2 regions of the Aeromicrobium sp. P5_D10 genome follow, and region 2 is predicted to be linked to the other one. Evidence: riboswitches for the same ligand, from Rfam matches in the RefSeq annotation. Region 2 holds a riboswitch; the other holds the start of a gene.
The links. Region 2 has a riboswitch for glycine ahead of gcvT (glycine cleavage system aminomethyltransferase GcvT). Riboswitches for the same ligand answer to the same signal wherever they lie in the genome.
Positions count from the first base shown of each region.

Region 1: linked by a shared signal. The riboswitch ahead of gcvP (aminomethyl-transferring glycine dehydrogenase) and the one ahead of gcvT (glycine cleavage system aminomethyltransferase GcvT) in region 2 are both predicted to bind glycine.

Region 1 covers NZ_JBFUME010000001.1:68,318-76,959, reverse strand. The annotation lists gene gcvP (aminomethyl-transferring glycine dehydrogenase) at 1-1,012, opposite strand, end outside; glycine riboswitch at 1,105-1,194, opposite strand; gene ACXJKC_RS00410 (MerR family transcriptional regulator) at 1,310-1,903, opposite strand; gene ACXJKC_RS00405 (bifunctional nuclease family protein) at 2,076-2,537, opposite strand; gene ftsR (transcriptional regulator FtsR) at 2,542-3,261, opposite strand; gene ACXJKC_RS00395 (FHA domain-containing protein) at 3,258-3,719, opposite strand; gene gcvH (glycine cleavage system protein GcvH) at 3,817-4,194, opposite strand; gene ACXJKC_RS00385 (DUF881 domain-containing protein) at 4,248-4,967, opposite strand; gene ACXJKC_RS00380 (small basic family protein) at 4,960-5,292, opposite strand; gene ACXJKC_RS00375 (DUF881 domain-containing protein) at 5,289-6,095, opposite strand; gene ACXJKC_RS00370 (CDP-alcohol phosphatidyltransferase family protein) at 6,098-6,673, opposite strand; gene ACXJKC_RS00365 (superoxide dismutase) at 6,840-7,457, shown strand; gene ACXJKC_RS00360 (cytochrome c oxidase assembly protein) at 7,493-8,642, opposite strand, start outside.
Region 2 covers NZ_JBFUME010000002.1:678,140-686,781, reverse strand. The annotation lists gene glyA (serine hydroxymethyltransferase) at 1-1,051, opposite strand, end outside; gene gcvH (glycine cleavage system protein GcvH) at 1,048-1,425, opposite strand; gene gcvT (glycine cleavage system aminomethyltransferase GcvT) at 1,450-2,580, opposite strand; glycine riboswitch at 2,623-2,713, opposite strand; glycine riboswitch at 2,714-2,797, opposite strand; gene ACXJKC_RS05030 (GntR family transcriptional regulator) at 2,868-3,509, shown strand; gene ACXJKC_RS05025 (phosphotriesterase family protein) at 3,513-4,511, opposite strand; gene ACXJKC_RS05020 (MFS transporter) at 4,512-5,822, opposite strand; gene ACXJKC_RS05015 (threonine aldolase family protein) at 5,853-6,911, opposite strand; gene ACXJKC_RS05010 (NAD(P)/FAD-dependent oxidoreductase) at 6,955-8,079, opposite strand; gene ACXJKC_RS05005 (amino acid ABC transporter ATP-binding protein) at 8,076-8,642, opposite strand, start outside.

The DNA.
Region 1 (8,642 bases), on a different contig from region 2:
TCGAGGCCGTCACCGCCAGCAGCACCTGGGCGGTGCAGATGTTCGAGGTCGCCTTCTCACGGCGAATGTGCTGTTCACGGGTCTGCAGCGCAAGCCGGTACGCCGGACGTCCGGCGCTGTCGACCGAGACGCCGACCAGACGTCCCGGCAGATGACGTTCGAGTCCGGAACGGACGGCCATGAAGCCTGCGTGTGGACCGCCGTAGAACATCGGCACACCGAATCGCTGCGTGGATCCCACGACGACGTCCGCGCCGAGTGAGCCGGGCGAGGCCAGGAGCACCAGTGCCAACGGGTCCGCGACAACGACCGCGAGACCGCCGGTCGCATGAGCAGCCTCGATCGCGGGCCGCGGATCGATGATCTGGCCATCGGCACGTGGATAGGCCACGATGATGCCGGCTGCCTCGATCTCGGGAACACCAGCCGCGAGATCAGCCTCGTGAAGCTCGATTCCGAGCGCCTCGGCGCGGGTATGGGTCACGGCCAGCGTCTGGGGCAACAGACCCACGTCGATGATGATCGGCAGGGAGTCCTTGCCTCTGGTGCCCCGGCGGATCAACGTCATGGCTTCAGCGACCGCTGTGCCTTCGTCGAGGAGCGATGAGTTCGCGGTGGGGAGACCGGTCAGATCGGAGATGACAGTCTGGAAGTTCAGCAGTGCCTCCAGGCGTCCCTGCGAGATCTCCGGCTGATACGGCGTGTAGGCGGTGTACCAAGACGGATCCTCGAGCACATTTCGACGGATGACTGCCGGCGTCACAGTCGGGTGATAGCCAAGACCGATCATCGCGATACCGGGGTTATTGCGCTCGGCGAGCGATCGCAAACCAGCAAGGGCTTCGGACTCGGTCTGGGCGGCCGGCAGGTTGAGCGCCGACGTGCTGCGGATCCCGGCAGGAACAGCGGCCTGCATCAAGGCATCCAGCGAGTCGTAACCAATGCGGCGCACCATCGCGTCCTGATCGGAGGCGGTCGGTCCAATATGGCGGTCGGCAAAGTCGTGGGACAAAGGAACTCCGAAGGTAGAGGCGCGGACGATACGCCTCCCCTTCTGTCACCCCACCGCGATCAGTCGTGATCGAAGAGGTGCTTCAGAATTGCCTCAGTCGCGTGGTCCTTTGTGCCTGAGAGGTTCCGGGGAGGAATTGCCCCTTCGGCGTCGCCTGGACGAAACTCTCCCACGCGCGGTCGATAGCACCTCCACCCTACCGCTGATGAGTCACCAAATCACCTACGGCGAGTCACTGAATCACATCGTCCGCGTAATTGACTGACTTACCGGCCGTAATTACGTGACTCGCGAGCGTTAGGAGGTGCGGCGGGCTTGACGGCGGGCTGCCAGCTCGTCATTGGCCGACAGCGTGGCCTCGGCGTCGATCGCGCGTTCACTGGGCAGTTCGTGCAGCGAGCCTTCGATTTCTTTCCACACGCCACCGATCGCGATGCCGAAGACGCCCTGTCCGCCGCGGAGCAGGTCGATGACCTCGTCGGCCGAGCGGCATTCGTACACGCTGGCGCCATCGCTCATCAGCGTGACCTGCGTCAGGTCATCGGTTCCGCGAACGCGCAGGTGATCGATCGCGATGCGGATCTGCTGGAGCGATACACCGGCGTCGAGAAGGCGCTTGATGATCTTGAGCAGCAGGATGTCTTTGAACGAATAGAGTCGCTGGGTGCCCGATCCGGTCGCTGAGCGCACAGTCGGATCCACCAGGCCCGTACGAGCCCAGTAGTCGAGCTGTCGATAGGTGATACCAGCCGCGCTGCACGCCGTGGGACCGCGGAAACCCGCATCCATGGGCAACGGTGAGACATCGTCGTTGAACAACAGACCTTGGTCGCTGGCCTCTGCTGCTGCCGCATCGGACGCCGCGGCGTCGCTCTCGTGTGACTCGATCATGCGAAATGCCTTCCAAAGCTGGTATGGGGGAAGACTACCGCGACGGAACTACATCCGTGTACCTTCGGCAGCACCCTCAACTTAAGGGTGAGAGTTTCCCGGGTCAACGACCGAGCGTGTTCACCGGCGTGTCGCAACCCTCAACCCTCACGTAAAACTTGAGAGTTGGCACTCACCCGAAGTCCTCAGGCTCGACTTCATCGAGGAACTCACGGAACTTCTCGACTTCCTGGTCTTCGTCGGTCGTCGAGACGATCCCCGCCTCGTCGAGGACATCTTCTGTGCACATGATCCGTGCTCCGGCCCGCAATGCCAACGCGATCGAGTCGGATGGACGAGCATCGACCTCGGCGCCCGACGCGAAGACCAGCGAGGCGAAGAAGACACCTTCCTTGACGTCGAAGATGCGTACTTCGGAAAGTTCATCGCCCAAGGCCAACACGACGTTCTGCATCAATTCGTGAGTCAGGGGTCGGGCTGTTGCCGTGCCCTGTTCGGCGTACGCGATCGCCGAGGCCTCGACCGCGCCGATCCAGATCGGCAGATACCTGCCGCCTTCGGCCTCGCGCAGCAAGACGAGCGGCTGGTTGGTCGGCATCTCGACCCTGACGCCGATCACTTCGAGTTCGCGCATCAGGTCAGCCCCGCAGTCGGCTCTTGACCAAAACCGATTGGAACCGGATCGACAATGCGGCAAGACCCGCCACGGTGCGGTCGGTCGCATCCTTGTCGAGCTGACGCGCGCGCGGTGTCACGACCTGCTCGAACAATGCGACCTCGCGGTCGGCTGCGGCACTGAACATCTTCAGGTGCCGGGGCTCGAGCCCGAGTTCACCGAACTCCCCCACCAACGAGGCGATGTGCAGTGCCGTGGCGTCGTAATAGGTCTGGGACGGCCGGCGCGTGATGAGCCCGTACTGCTCGATCGCATCGAGAGTCTCGGAGCTGATCTGGGCCGACTCGAGCAACTCTGCCCGTGACAGCCGGGCGCTGCCGGAAGACTCCAGGAACGACTCTTCCGTCGGCAGTCCGTCATCGGCCAGACTGAGGTGCGGAACACGAGTCTTGCCGGTCTGCTCGGTGTCGGGAACCTGACCTCGGTCCATCTCGTCGAGGACCTGGCGGATATGGCTGAGCGGCCAGAACTTGTCCCGCTGCTGCCGCAGGATGAACCGCAGCCGCTCGACGTCGCGGAACGAGAACTTGCGGTAGCCCGACGGGGTGCGCTCGGGCTCCAGGAGTCCCTCGGACTCCAGGTAGCGGATCTTGGTGATCGTCAGGTCACCGAACTCCGGTAGCAGTTCGTCGAGCACCTTGCCGATGCCGAGCCGGGACAGCTCAGGAATCGGTTCGGTCACTTCTGCGCTCCGGCGAAGTAGATGAGTCGGTACTTGCCGATCTGGACCTCGTCGCCGCCCGACAGTGTGACCTCGCCGTCGATGCGATCGCGATTGACGTAGCTGCCGTTGAGGCTGCCGAGATCGGCGATCGCATAGCCCGCATCGCTGCGGGTGAATGTCGCGTGCCGACGCGAGACGCTGATGTCGTCGAGGAAGATATCGCTGTCGGGATGGCGGCCGACCGTCACGACATCGCTGTCGAGCAGGAAGCGGGCACCCGAGTCGGGTCCGCGCTGGACCAGAAGCATCGCACTGCCGGCCGGCAGGTTCTCCACCGCGGAGACATCCGACGACGTCAGCTCTTCGGTGTCGGCGTCGAGTATCGGGATGTGGGTCGTGTGGTCGCTGATCTGCGCAGATGGATCGGCGCCGGGTGCAGACGATTCGGCGTCGGGCTCGTGCTCCGGCGTAGACATCGGCATTTCTCCTGTTGATCGACCTAGAGTGCGGCTTGAGGCTTCGTCTTCAACTTATCACCCGATGCGAGTCGCCTGTCCCGAGATCGGATGTTGATCAGGTGGCGGTGAGCGCCTTGTACGCCTCGGCTTCGAGAAGCGTCGCCGTCGGATCTTCGTCGAGCGGCCGGAGCTTGAGCAGCCAGCCCTCGCCGTACGGATCCGAGTTGATCACCTCGGCACCGCCGTCGAGTGCGTCATTGCGGGCCACGATCTCCCCGCTGAGCGGCGAGTAGATGTCACTGACGGACTTGGTCGACTCGAGTTCGCCGATGACGGACCCGGCCGTGACCCGGTCTCCGACGGCTGGAAGCTCGACGTAGACGATGTCCCCGAGTTGGTCCTGCGCGAAATCGGTGATGCCGACAGTCGCGATGTCCTCATCCAGACGCACCCATTCGTGCTCTTCGCTGTAGTAGAGGTCCTCAGGAATCACCGTGTTGCTCCTTGCGCTGTCGGTCAGATAGTGGGAGTCAAGTCAGATCTGGGTCAGGATGTCGGTCGAGCGTACTCTGGGCTCTTCACATCGGCCAATGCCGTGATCGTGATCTTGTCCTGCTCGGTCACGAACGCCTGGGCACCACGGATCTCGATCCCTGCGATCAACCCGCCGGGAAAGCCTACCGCCTGGGCAAGGACCTTGGCATCGCCTATCGCCTCGATCCGGTACGGGCGCTTGATCTCCCGTCCCCCGATGCGAATCTGATCCTCGTCGTCGAGGAAATAGCTCTGCGCGACGATCCTCGCCACGCCGTTGATCGCGATGACCTCGGCACCCGCGTCCCGCAGCTCTTCGACCGCGTCGAGCAACCCGGCGGCGTCGATCTTCTTGTCCGGATCGCTGATCACGACCTCGATCCCCGGTCCGGTCGCACCGACGCTCCCGGCGAGGATCGCCAGCTGTTCCGCACGCTGTTTGGCCTGCTTCTGAGCCTGTTTGGAACGTTTGGTGCTGCTCAGCAGATCATCTCGGGTCGCACTCAGATCGTCGATCTGAGCGGTGAGACGTTCATTGGCCGAGTCGAGTGACTTGAGCAGCTCCACGAGGTTCTCTCCCCGCACTCCGGAGTAGTCGTCCTTATCCTCGTCACGCACCTGAACCATGATCGCGAAGGCAAGCCCACCGAGCAGGACGGCGACGACGAGCTGGGACACGCCGACCTTGAACGGTCGGCGACGGGAGCGTTCGTACGTGGGCTTCTCAGGCATGGAAGATCCGTCGACGGATAGCTGCCGCATTGGCGAAGATACGGATACCGAGCACGACGACGACACCGGTCGAGAGCTGTGAACCGACGCCCAGCTGATCGCCCAGGTAGACCATGAATGCCGCGATCACGACATTGGAGATGAACGAGACCACGAAGACCCGATCATCGAAACGCCGTTCACCCAGGGCACGGAAGGCTCCGATGACGGCGTCGAGCGCCGCCACGATGGCGATCGGCAGATAGGGCTGCAGTCCGGTCGGCACGGTGGGCTCGAACACGAGCCCGGCCACCACCCCGATCGCCAGACCGAGAATCGCGATCATTCTTGCTCCTTGACGGCTTCAGCGTGGCGGATCGTGAGCCTTTTTTCGGGGACTACTCCAAGAGTTAACTTCGATGATGGTGTCACGTCGAAGCCCACTCCCGCATTGTCATGGCGCGAAGCCCAGTATCGCCCGGCCGGATTGTCCTTGAACCGATTCGCGAGCGAGTCGGAATCGCCGATCGCCTCGACGACGTACGGCGGCGCGACGCCGCGGTAGTTGACCTTGATGACATCTTCGGCGGTGCGAATCGCCGACAGGGAGCCGATCCGATTTCCGTTGACCGAGACGGCTTCCGCGCCCGCGTACCAAAGTCCGTTGACGATGATCCGCAGATCGCTGTCGCGGATCCGGCCGCTTTCCTGAATCTGTCCATCGGACGACTGCGCCGGGGCGACCCGCACCGTGATCCCCGGACCCGTGGCAGGAAGGTCCGATGACATCAACCGCAGTTCCTGATAGGCCGGATCGAACCGGTTGACCGCGGAGGAGAGCTCGGCGACCTGCACGCGCAGGTCATCGGCGGTCTTCTCGCGGCTGGCGAGCAGCTCCTTGCGGGCGTCGACATCCGAGATGAGCGTCGCGCGCTCCCGCTCGGTGGTCGGACGATCCGATCTGGTCTGGATCGCGGCGATCGACACCAACAGCGCGAAGATGCCGAGCACGACGGCCGTCAGGACCGTGTTGAACTCACGGCTGCGCTGGGTTCCGGACCGCACGACGTAGTAGTCGTCGTCCAACGCCGTGTCGGCGATCTGCTCGAGCAGACCTTCAGCACGACTGGCAGAGTCCGGCTGGGTCATCGTCAGCTCCGCAGGACGCGCTCAGTCGTGGCGAGCAGCCGCCGGACTTGGAAGGCGTACAAGATGCCGCCCCACCAATAGAGTGCGACACCCCAGATCGTGAACGCCCAGCCGAAGACGTTGGCCAGGTCGGCGACCGTCCCGGTGGAGTCGCCGAGCAGCAGCAACGGGAAGGCGTACAACAGGCTGGCCGTGGCCGCCTTGCCCAAGAAGTGCACCGGCAGCGAGCTGTAGCCGCGCGTGCGCAGGAAAGGCACCAGCGAGAACAAGAAGACGTCCCGCAGCGGCAGTATCACCGCGAGCCACCACGGGATGATGTCGCGGAAGCCCAGGCCGATCACGACCGCCAGGATGTACACCCGGTCGGCGACCGGATCGAGGATCGCACCGATCTTGGACGACTGGTTGAACTTGCGGGCCAGCTTGCCGTCCAGGTAGTCCGTGACCCCTGAGATCATCAGCACCAGGAGGGCCAGGCCATCGCGTTCGGGACCCAGGACGAGCCACAGGAAGACTGGCACCAGCAACAACCGGATCATGCTCAGAAGGTTGGGAACCGTGAGGATACGGTCGTTCACCTCGATCCGCCTCCTCAGCTGCTGTTCGTCCCTGGATTGTCCACAGACAGACTAGGACATGCGCACCGGACGTTGCGTGTTGGATGACGACTGACAGACTGGGTACTGCAAGTTCACAACAGAACATTCAGGGCAGGACCTGCCCGCATCCCGAGGAGGATCAGACGTGGCTCTCTACACGCTTCCCGATCTGCCGTACGACTACGGCGCATTGGATCCGCATATTTCCGGCAAGATCATGGAGCTTCACCACTCCAAGCACCACGCCGCCTACGTCGCCGGCATCAACCAGGCGCTCGAGCAGCTCGAGGAGGCACGCGACAAGCAGGCCTTCGGTAACATCAACCTGCTGGAGAAGAACCTCGCGTTCCACCTCGGTGGTCACATCAACCACTCGATCTTCTGGAAGAACCTGTCGCCCGAGGGCGGCGACAAGCCCACGGGCGAGCTGGCTGCAGCGATCGACCAGGACTTCGGTTCGTTCGATGGCTTCCGCGCGCAGTTCGAGGCAACCGCGCTGGGCCTGCAGGGCTCCGGCTGGGCCATCCTGGCGTGGGATTCGCTGGGTAAGAAGCTTGTCATCGTCCAGCTGTTCGATCAGCAGAACAACATCCCCGCGACGCTGATCCCCATCACGCAGCTCGACATGTGGGAGCACGCGTTCTACCTGGACTACCTCAACGTCAAGGGCGACTACGTCAAGGCGTGGTGGAATATCGCCAACTGGGCCGATGCCCAGGAGCGCTTCACCGCAGCAACGTCCGGCGGGCAGATCATCTTCTGATCCGACCACCGGTATCACGGCGGGATCTCGACCAGCTACTGGTCGGGGTCCCGCCGTTTTCCGTGCTCGGCCAGATCGCGCAGACGTGCGTTGTACGCCTCCAGCGCGGCGTCCTCATTGCGGTCTTCGGCGCGGTCGAAGCGCTTGGCCTCGCGGGAGTCCGACCTGAACCACTGGAACAGCAGCGCGATCATGACCAGGACCAAGGGGATCTCGCCCATCGCCCACGCCATGCCGCCGCCGAGATACTGATCGGTCAGCAGATCGGTGCGATACGGCCGATCGAGTTCTTTCCAGTAGTCGAGCGCGAACACCGTATTGGACGACATCACGCCGGTCGCGAAGAAGGCATGGAACGGCAAGGTGATCAGCAACATGCCGAATCGGGCGATCGGCGCCAGTGATCGCGGAGCCGGGTCGATCCCGATCAGCACGTAGTAGAACAAGGTGCCGACGGCCAGGAAGTGGATCTCCATGACCGCGTGGCCCCAGTGATTACTCATCAACAGCTCGAACAGGCCGGTGAAGTACAGACCGTAGAGGCTGCCGACGAATAGCACCGGACCGACCAGCGGATGGGTCATGAACTTGGAGAAGCGCGAACTCAAGAAGCCCAGCAGCAAGGCACGCGGCGACACCTCACCTGGCCGACGCGGACCGGGGAGCGTTCGCAGCGCCAGCGTCATGGGAGCGGCAAGGGCCAAGAAGATCGGCGCAACCATCGACAGCAGCATGTGAGAGGCCATGTGCGCGCTGAACAGGACGTGCGAGTACTCCCCCAAGCCGCCGAAGGTCGCCCAGGCGATGACGACCATGCCGGCCAGCCAAGAGATCGTGCGACCGATCGGCCAGGAATCGCCGCGGCGATACATGGCCCACACCCCGCGGAGATAGAACGCCGTGCCGAGGCCGACGATCGCCAGTCCGACCCCGTTGGCGGACCAGCCCAACAGGAGCCGCATCACGGTCGGTGCGGCCGGCAGCGGACCGCCCAGCAGCTCCTCGACCGGCGTCGTCAAGACGTCCTCCCCGACGGGCGTCGGCGTGCGGGACAGCGCCACCGCCAGCCCGACCGCGGTCGCCATGATGAGGATCTCGGTCACCGCGAGGCGCAGGAAGCCTGCGCCGGCCGCGATGATCCGCTTGCGTTGATAGAAGCCGAAGACGCCCAGCAGGATCAGCGCC
Region 2 (8,642 bases):
CATTTCGGTTCACCGTGATCCCCACCTCGTGAAGCCTGTCCTCAGCCTGCTGCCCATCGAGATCCGACTCGCGCAGATCCACCAGAACGAGATGGACGTCCGTGCCTCCCGTCAGCACCCGCACTCCGGCGGCCGTCACGTCGGCGTTCGACAACCGGCGAGCAAGGATCTTGGCGCCCTCGATCGTCCGCTCCTGACGCTCGCGGAACTCCGCGGACGCAGCCAGTTTGAAACCCACCGCCTTCGCGGCGATCACATGCTCCAACGGCCCACCTTGCTGACCGGGGAACACCGCGCTGTTGATCTTCTTGGCGATATCGGCATCATCGGTCAAGATCACACCGCCGCGCGGTCCACCCAACGTCTTGTGAGTCGTCGTGGTGACGACATGAGCATGAGGCACCGGGTTCGGGTGGAGACCCGCCGCGACAAGACCCGCGAAGTGCGACATGTCCACCATGAGGAACGCGTCAATCGAATCGGCGATGCGCCGGAACTCTGCGAAGTCCTGATGGCGCGGATAGGCCGACCATCCGGCGATGATCAGACGCGGTCGCTGCTCCTCGGCCAAGCGCGCGACCTCGGCCATGTCGACCCGTCCGTCAGCACCCACGTAGTAGGGCGCGACGCGGTAGAGCTTTCCGGAGAAGTTGATCCGCATGCCGTGGGTCAAATGGCCGCCGTGCGCCAGGGCGAGTCCCATGATGGTGTCCCCGGGCGTGAGCAGTGCGGCCATCGTCGCCGCATTCGCCTGCGCACCCGAGTGCGGCTGCACATTCGCGAAGCTCGCACCGAACAACGCCTTGACCCGGTCGATCGCCAACGTCTCGACGACATCGACATGCTCACAACCGCCGTAGTACCTGCGGCCCGGATATCCCTCGGCGTACTTGTTGGTCAGCACCGACCCTTGAGCCTGCATGACCGCCACCGGCGCGAAATTCTCCGACGCGATCATTTCGAGCGTGTCCTGCTGGCGCCCCCGCTCGGCCTCGATAGCCGCGTAGACGTCGGGGTCGAACGTCTCGAGCTGCTCATCGAGGATGCTCATGCCCCTGCGCCAGTCAGGGATGCGTACTGCTCGGGACTCAACAGTTCGAGCGCACCTGTGACGCGGATGCTGATCAGCCAGCCTGCGCCGTACGGGTCGGTGTTGACGGCGCCCGGGTCGTCGACGATATCGGCATTGATCCCCACGACCTCGCCGTCTGCAGGCGCAAGGAGATCACTGACCGACTTGGTCGATTCGATCTCCCCGCAGGCAACACCGTGTGTGATGCTGGCGCCGATCTCGGGAAGTTCGAGATAGACGACGTCGCCCAGCGCTTCGGCAGCGTAGGCGGTGATTCCGACGATCGCCGTGTCGCCGTCGAGCCGGACCCATTCGTGATCGGCCGTGTACTTCAGGTCAGCGGGAATGCTCATGAAATTCTCCTGGTGTGGTGGTGATCAGCGAGGACGGCGGTAGAACGGCAAGGGCACTACTCGGGCGGGTTCGCGTCGGCCGCGCACATCCACTGCGAGCTGCGTCCCCACCTCGCTGACGTGGACATCGACGTAGGCCATCGCGATGGGGTGCTCGAGCGTCGGAGAGGGCGCACCGCTCGTGACGCGGCCCACGGGCTCGTCGGTGCCCCTGATCAAAACCGTCTGACCGTCCCGTGCGACGCGACGTCCTTCCAGCTCGAGGCCCACCAGGACGTGGTGGACGGATTGCTCCGAAGTCTTCTGGAGCGCATCACGTCCGACGAAGCCACCCGGTTTGTCGAAGGCCACGACCCGTCCCAGCCCCGCATCGAACGGCGTCCTGGTCAGGTCGAGCTCATGCCCGTACAGGGGCATCCCCGCCTCGAGGCGGAGCGTGTCCCGGCAGGAAAGTCCGGCAGGCCGGAGGCCGCTCGCGACACCCGCCTCGCTCAGCGCCGCCCAGATACCGGGCGCCTCGTGCTGGTTGACGTAGATCTCGAAACCGTCCTCGCCGGTGTATCCGGTACGGGCGATCTTCACCGGCACGTGCCGGATCTCGCCGCTGATGATCGCGTAGTACTTGAGCGCGTCGACGGCGGCAGTGGTCACCCTCTGGAGGATCTCGAGGGACGCCGGGCCCTGAACGGCGATCAACGCATCGGTCTCCGACCGGTCCACGACCGTGACGTCGAACGGCGCGCAACGACTCACGAGCTGGGTCAGAACCGTCGTGTGATTGCTCGCATTGGCGACGACGAGGAAACGTTCCTCCCCCAACCGGTACACGACGAGATCGTCGATCACCCCGCCCGCTTCGTCACACATCATGCTGTACTTCGCCCGACCGACCATGACCGTCGAGATCCAGCCGACGAGTGAGGCGTCCAGCGCTTCAGCCGCTCCCTGGCCGGCCAGTTCGATCTGGCCCATGTGCGACAGATCGAACAGACCCGCCGTCCGGCGCACTGCGTGATGTTCTTCGAGGTCCGAGGTGTATCGGATCGGCATGTTCCAGCCGGCGAACGTCGTGAACGAGGCACCCAGCATCTCGTGCTGGGCATACAAGGCGGTGTTGCGGGCTGCAATAACGGAAGTCGCGCGATCGTCGGTCATGAGAGGCCTTCGTCTACTCGACGCGCCCGGTGCGCGTCGCGGCCTCCCCGCTCTGTCGTGGTGCCTGAGAGATTCGACGCTGTGAACGTCTTTCACCGTGGGCGCAGGTATTGACCTGACTTTTCAGAGGTGCCTGGCCGGAGCGGTTCGGTGGCCTGAGAGATTCTGGGGAGAGTTGCTCCTTCGGCGCCCTGATGGGCTCTCCCGCTCCGGTTCGATCAGCGTGATGAAGTTATGTGTCTGCGATCCTACCCGAAGACGTCGTCACCATACTATATATTAGACACATGCGCACTCCTCCTGTCGTCAAGTCCGCCCGTGAGACGGCCTACGACTACCTCAAGTCCTCCATCGTGTCGGGCGAACTGACGCCGGGAGAGATCATCGACGACGCCGCGATCGCCCAGCTGTGCGGTATCAGCCGCACGCCCGTCCGAGAGGCCCTGATCCAGCTCGAGAAGGTCGGGCTCGTGAACGCGCCGCCCCGCCGTCGGCCGTCAGTCGCCTCCAGCAGCGGTGACGACATCGAACAGATCCTGGCCCCCCTCGGGGCGCTGCAGACCTTGGCGGCCCGCGCGGCAACGCCGGTCATCACGCCCGATGACATCGACCACATGGAGACGCTCAACCAGCGTCTGTTGGCCGCCGCGGAGAACAATGACTGGGCCGAAGCGGCGCTGGCCGACATGGAATTCCACGGCGTGCTCGTGAGCCGGACCGACAACCGATTCCTGATCGCCGAGATCGACAATCTCCAGACCTTGTTCACCCGCGCCAACAGCCTCTACATGCGCAACCGCGGACCGGATCAGAACTCCAGCCGTGAGCATGCTGCCATCATCGAGGCACTGCACGACAAGGACGCCGACCGCGCCGCCGCCGCGACGGCCAAGAACTTCGAACGTCGCAGCCCCTCGGAAGAGGACTAGCGCTCACACGTGGTGTGAGCCCAGCAGAGCGGCCGCGGGATTGCGGATGAGCAGCTGATCGCATTCGTCCTCCGACAAGCCGCCGGCCACCAGCGCAGCGCGGAATGCGCCGGGCACGAGAGTGAATCCGCACCCGCCGTTGTGGCTGAGGTCTTCTGTCGTGCAGACATCGTGGCTGAGGAGCAGCCGCGAGATGAATCCCTCGCGGCACAGGTCGATGACCCACCCGACACGACGGGTGAAGTCGAGTCCCTGCGCCGACCGGATTCCGTCGAATTGCAGCCACGCTCCCGACCGCGCCACGTCGCGGTGATATTCCGGGATCGGCACCGAGTCGCAGTGCCCGATGATGACGTGACTGGGATCGACGCCTTCTGACGTCAGGATCGCGAGTTGGTCAAGACCCACCGGCCACCGCGCAGCGTGCGTCGAGATCACCGCGCCGGTTCGCACATTGGCCCTCGCCGCGGCCCGGAACGACCGCTCCTCCGCCGCGGAGATGAACCACTTGTCCGATCCGATCTCACCGATCACGCCGGCGCGGACCGAGGTGCCGGGGAATCCGTCCACGAGGTCCTGGACGAGCAGATCGGCGATCTGGTCGACGGAATGCTCGTCGAACCAGCGTTTGTCGAGGTACGGGTCCCGATAGTGGCCTGTTCCGGCGATGATCTGTACCTGGGACTCCTCGGACAATCGACGAAGCTCCTCGACATGTGCCGGACCACGTGTGTGCGATCTGGCACCCCCGCCGTCACCTCCGCCCGAATAGTGCAACGCCGGATCGGGAGCAGCCCCGGCCGACAGCTCACCGGACGTCAGATCGACGAGCGTGCGACCTCCCGCCGCATGGAATGCCTTGAGTTCGGCCACGAGAGCCTCGTGGTCATTGACCAGACCGGTCCGCCGCTGCTCCCTGACCTGGTTGATCAGCAGGTGCTCGTGCATCAGCGTGAGACCGAGCTGGTCGGGGCCGACCGGACCCGTGACCGACATGATCATCTAGACATCCTGATTCTCGCGGCTGAGCGACGGAGCGGTTTCACGCATGCGCAACACGGTACCGAGCGTCACGCCCACTGCGGCGATGCAGAACAGCGCGGGTGCGACGGTGTCACCGGTCTGTTCGCGCAGGAATGCCACGATGTAGCCCGCGGTGCCGCCGAAGATCGCCACGGCCAAGCCGTAGGAGATGGAGATCGAGCTGTACCGGGTGGCGATCGGCATCATCTCGGTGATCGCGGCCGTGAACGGACCGGCGTACATCCCGATCGACGCGGCCATCAACGCCAGCCCCAGGAAGCCCAGCCACACGCTCCCACTGGTGACGAGTGCAAAGGTCGGAAACACCGAGAGTCCGATCGCGATGATGCCGGCCAACATGACAGGACGCCGTCCGACACGATCGGAGATGGCGCCGAACACGCCGATCAGCGGGATCTGCACGAGGAGCGAGAGGCTGTACATCAAGCTGACGTCGATCGGACTGAGATCGCCGAAGGTCACGACGAAGCCCTGCATGTTGATGTACGTGTAGTTCGCGATCGTGAACCCGACCACCAACCCGGCGCCCCGGAGGATCTGCATCTTCTGCTTGCGCGCGACCGACGCGAGCGGACGCGTTTCGCGGGCGTCGCTCTCCATCGCGAATGCCGGCGTGTCGGCCAGTTTCCTGCGCATCCAGAAGCCGAGGACAGCCACGATCAGCCCGGACGCGAACGGTATCCGCCAGCCGAACTGCGCCATCTGGTCCTCCGACAGCACGCGCAGCAAGACGGCCACCATGACCGCGCCGATCAGGTTGCCGAAGATCAGCGCCATGTAGTGGATGCTGCCGAAGAGCCCCCGCTTCTCCGGCGGCGCGTATTCGACGATGAACGCCGCGCCACCGGCGAACTCACCGCCCGCAGAGAATCCCTGGCCGATCCGCGCCAACACCAGCAGCACCGGGCCGAGGATTCCGGCAGTCTCCCGGTTGGGCGATACCGCGAGGAGCAGCGTCGATGCACCCATCACCATGATCGTCAGCGCCAACGCCTTGTGACGTCCGTAGACATCGCCGATGTGACCGAAGAACAACGCTCCCAACGGGCGGAACAGGAATCCGACTCCGAAGACCGCAACGGCCGACAAGAACGAGTGCACAGGATCATCGCTTGCGAAGAACTGCGCCCCGATGATCGTGGCGAGCGCTGCGAACACGCTGAAGTCGAACCACTCCAGCGCCGTACCGATCGCACTGGCCGTGATGGCCCTACGACGTGTCCGTATGAAGTCGGCGTCCTGATGGTGCTGCGATGCTGTCGTGCTCATATCTACCCCCCGGGAGTGATGACGCAAGTGTCAGGATGAACCGAGTACGGCCTTCGCCGCCTCGATGGCTTCTTGGATCTGCGCCGCAGATACGTCGAGATGGGTCACGGCTCGCACCCGTCGCGGTCCCTTGGCGTTCATGACGACTCCGTGCTGCGCGAGTCCCGCCTCGAACGCCGGGGCGTCGGCGACCTCGAAGTACACGATGTTCGACTCGATCAGTTCAGGATCGATGTCGACACCGTCGATCGTCGCGAGACCACGTGCCAAGACCTTGGCGTTCTCATGATCCTCTGCGAGACGTTCGACGTTGTGGTCGAGCGCGTAGAGACCGGCCGCCGCGATGATGCCGGACTGCCGCATCGCCCCGCCCCACATCTGCTTGTACCGCCAAGCCTCGGTGACGAGTTCCTGAGATCCCACCAGAACTGCGCCGACGGGGGCGCCCAGACCCTTGGAGAAGTCGAGCCATGCCGAGTCGAAGATCGACGCGAAGTCAGCGGCCGACACACCACTTGCCACTGAGGCGTTCAGCAGTCGGGCCCCGTCCAGATGGGTCGCAAGACCCCGATCCTTCGCGGCATCGACAACCGAGGTGATCTGGTCGAGCGTCCACACCCGGCCTCCGCCTGCGTTGGCGGTCTGCTCGACGCACAGCAGTTTCGTCCTCGGCGCGTAGCGACTGGCGCCCCTGACGGCTGACGTGACCTGGTCTGCCGAGAACACACCTCTTTCGCCGCGGATCGAGGTGACGACGACCCCCGAGAGCACCGCTGGTCCCCCTGCTTCCGCGTTGATCAGATGCGAGGTGGCCTCAGCGAGCACCTCATCGCCACCACCGCCGGTGTGCAGGCGCACGGCGATCTCATTGCACATCGTGCCTGAGGGCATGAAGACGCCCGCTTCATGACCGAGTAGCTCGGCGACACGTTCCTCCAATGCCCGGGTGGTCGGATCATCGAAAGCCTGCTCGTCACCGACCTCGGCGTCGAGCATGAACTCGCGCATCGCACGCGATGGACGGGTCTGGGTGTCGGAGCCGAGGTTGACGGCGTGGGTGGACAGGCCAGCTGCGAGCTGCGTCTGCATGAGTGGAACTCCTAGAAGTAAGGGTGAAAGAACGAGCGGCTGTTCAGCCGAAGACGCTGGCTGTTCCGGAGCTGACCCGGGCTGCGCTCAGCGAGAACCGAGGTGTCGTCGCCGGTTGACCGGTCATCTGCCTGGCCACCTCGCGGCCGATCATCGGTCCGTGTTTGAAAGCCTGACCGGAGCCGCCGCCGACGATCCACCACGATTCGCGGCCGGGAAGCCGGCCGATGATGAAGTCTCCGTTGACGGACATTTCGTACTGATTGGTCTCCGAACCGGTGACCGGACGGTCGGCGAGGCCCGGGAAGTGTCGCTGCAGGTAGGCCCGTAGCTCGGCCAGACCCTGTTGGTCGGCCATCCGTTCCATGCGATCGGGGTCTATTTCGACGAAGGCGCGGTCGGTGTTGACCTTGATGCCACGACCCGTGAGATCCCCGCTGCCGTAGACCATGCCGAGACGATCCAGCCACAATGGCGAGCCGTCGATCGTCAGGGCAGTGCCGCCCAGGTAGAAGATGTCTTGTCGCAGTGCGGTGATCGACACCTCATCGAACAGCCCTTCGAGCCACGGACCGCAGGCCCACACGACCTGGTCGGGTCGAGGGGCATCGCCGTCGCTGAACCTCAGGCCGCCGTCAGGCGCGGGTGTGACCCGCGTCTGGATCAGCTTCACACCGCGCTCACGCGCCAGCGCGACGACAGCGCGGACCGATCTGCGCGCGTAGAGCAGGCCGGCCGCGGGCTCGTACAGCGCACGCTCGAATCCGCGGATCCCCGTGCCCTGGTACATCTGTGAGAGCTCGTCCTTGCTCAGCCACCTGCAGTCGACACCCAGGCCGGCCATCGTGCTCGCACTGGTCGATTCCCACGACGCATCCGCGTCGTCGGGCACGAGCCAGCTCGCGCCTGCCCTGGCGGTCAACGACTCGTGCCATCCCTGATCGAGGTGGGACCACATCTGCGACGATCGGATCGCCCACTCGGTGAGTAGATCATCCGAACCGTGCGCGAACCTCATGGTCCGGCTCTCACCGCCAGACGAGCCCCGCGCATTTCCGGGTGGGAGGGCATCGGCCAATGTCACGTCGAAGCCGTCCGCGGCCAGGCTTGCCGCGGTCCACGCGCCCATCACACCGGCACCGACCACCAAGACGGTCGATGCCGTCATTGCTCGTCACCGCCGACGTCGAACGTCGGGATCGCCGTCGACGGGAGGGTTCGCGACAAGAACGTGCGGGTCCGAGGATCGGAGGGATTCGAAAGGATCTCTTTCGCCTTTCCGACCTCCACGACTTTGCCTTCCTCCATGTACGCGACCAGGTCGCTGACCTCATAGGCGAATGACATCTCGTGGGTGACGAGCACCATCGTCATACCCTCACTCGCGAGATTGCGGATGACCGCGAGCACGCTGCCGACCGTCTCCGGATCCAGCGCCGCAGTCACCTCGTCGAGGAGGAGCACCTTGGGATTCATCGCCAACGAACGTGCGATGGCGACCCGCTGCTGTTGCCCACCGGACAGCTGGGACGGCCAATGATCGGCCTTCTCGGCAAGCCCGACATGCTCCAGCTTCTCCCGGGCAATCCGGATCGACTCTTCTTTGCCGAGCTTCAGGATCTTGCGTGGCCCTGCTGCGACGTTGTCGACAACCCGCATATGGGGAAAGAGGTTGTAGCTCTGGAACACCATCCCGACGCTGGTTCGCAGTTCGTTCAGGTTCGTCTGACC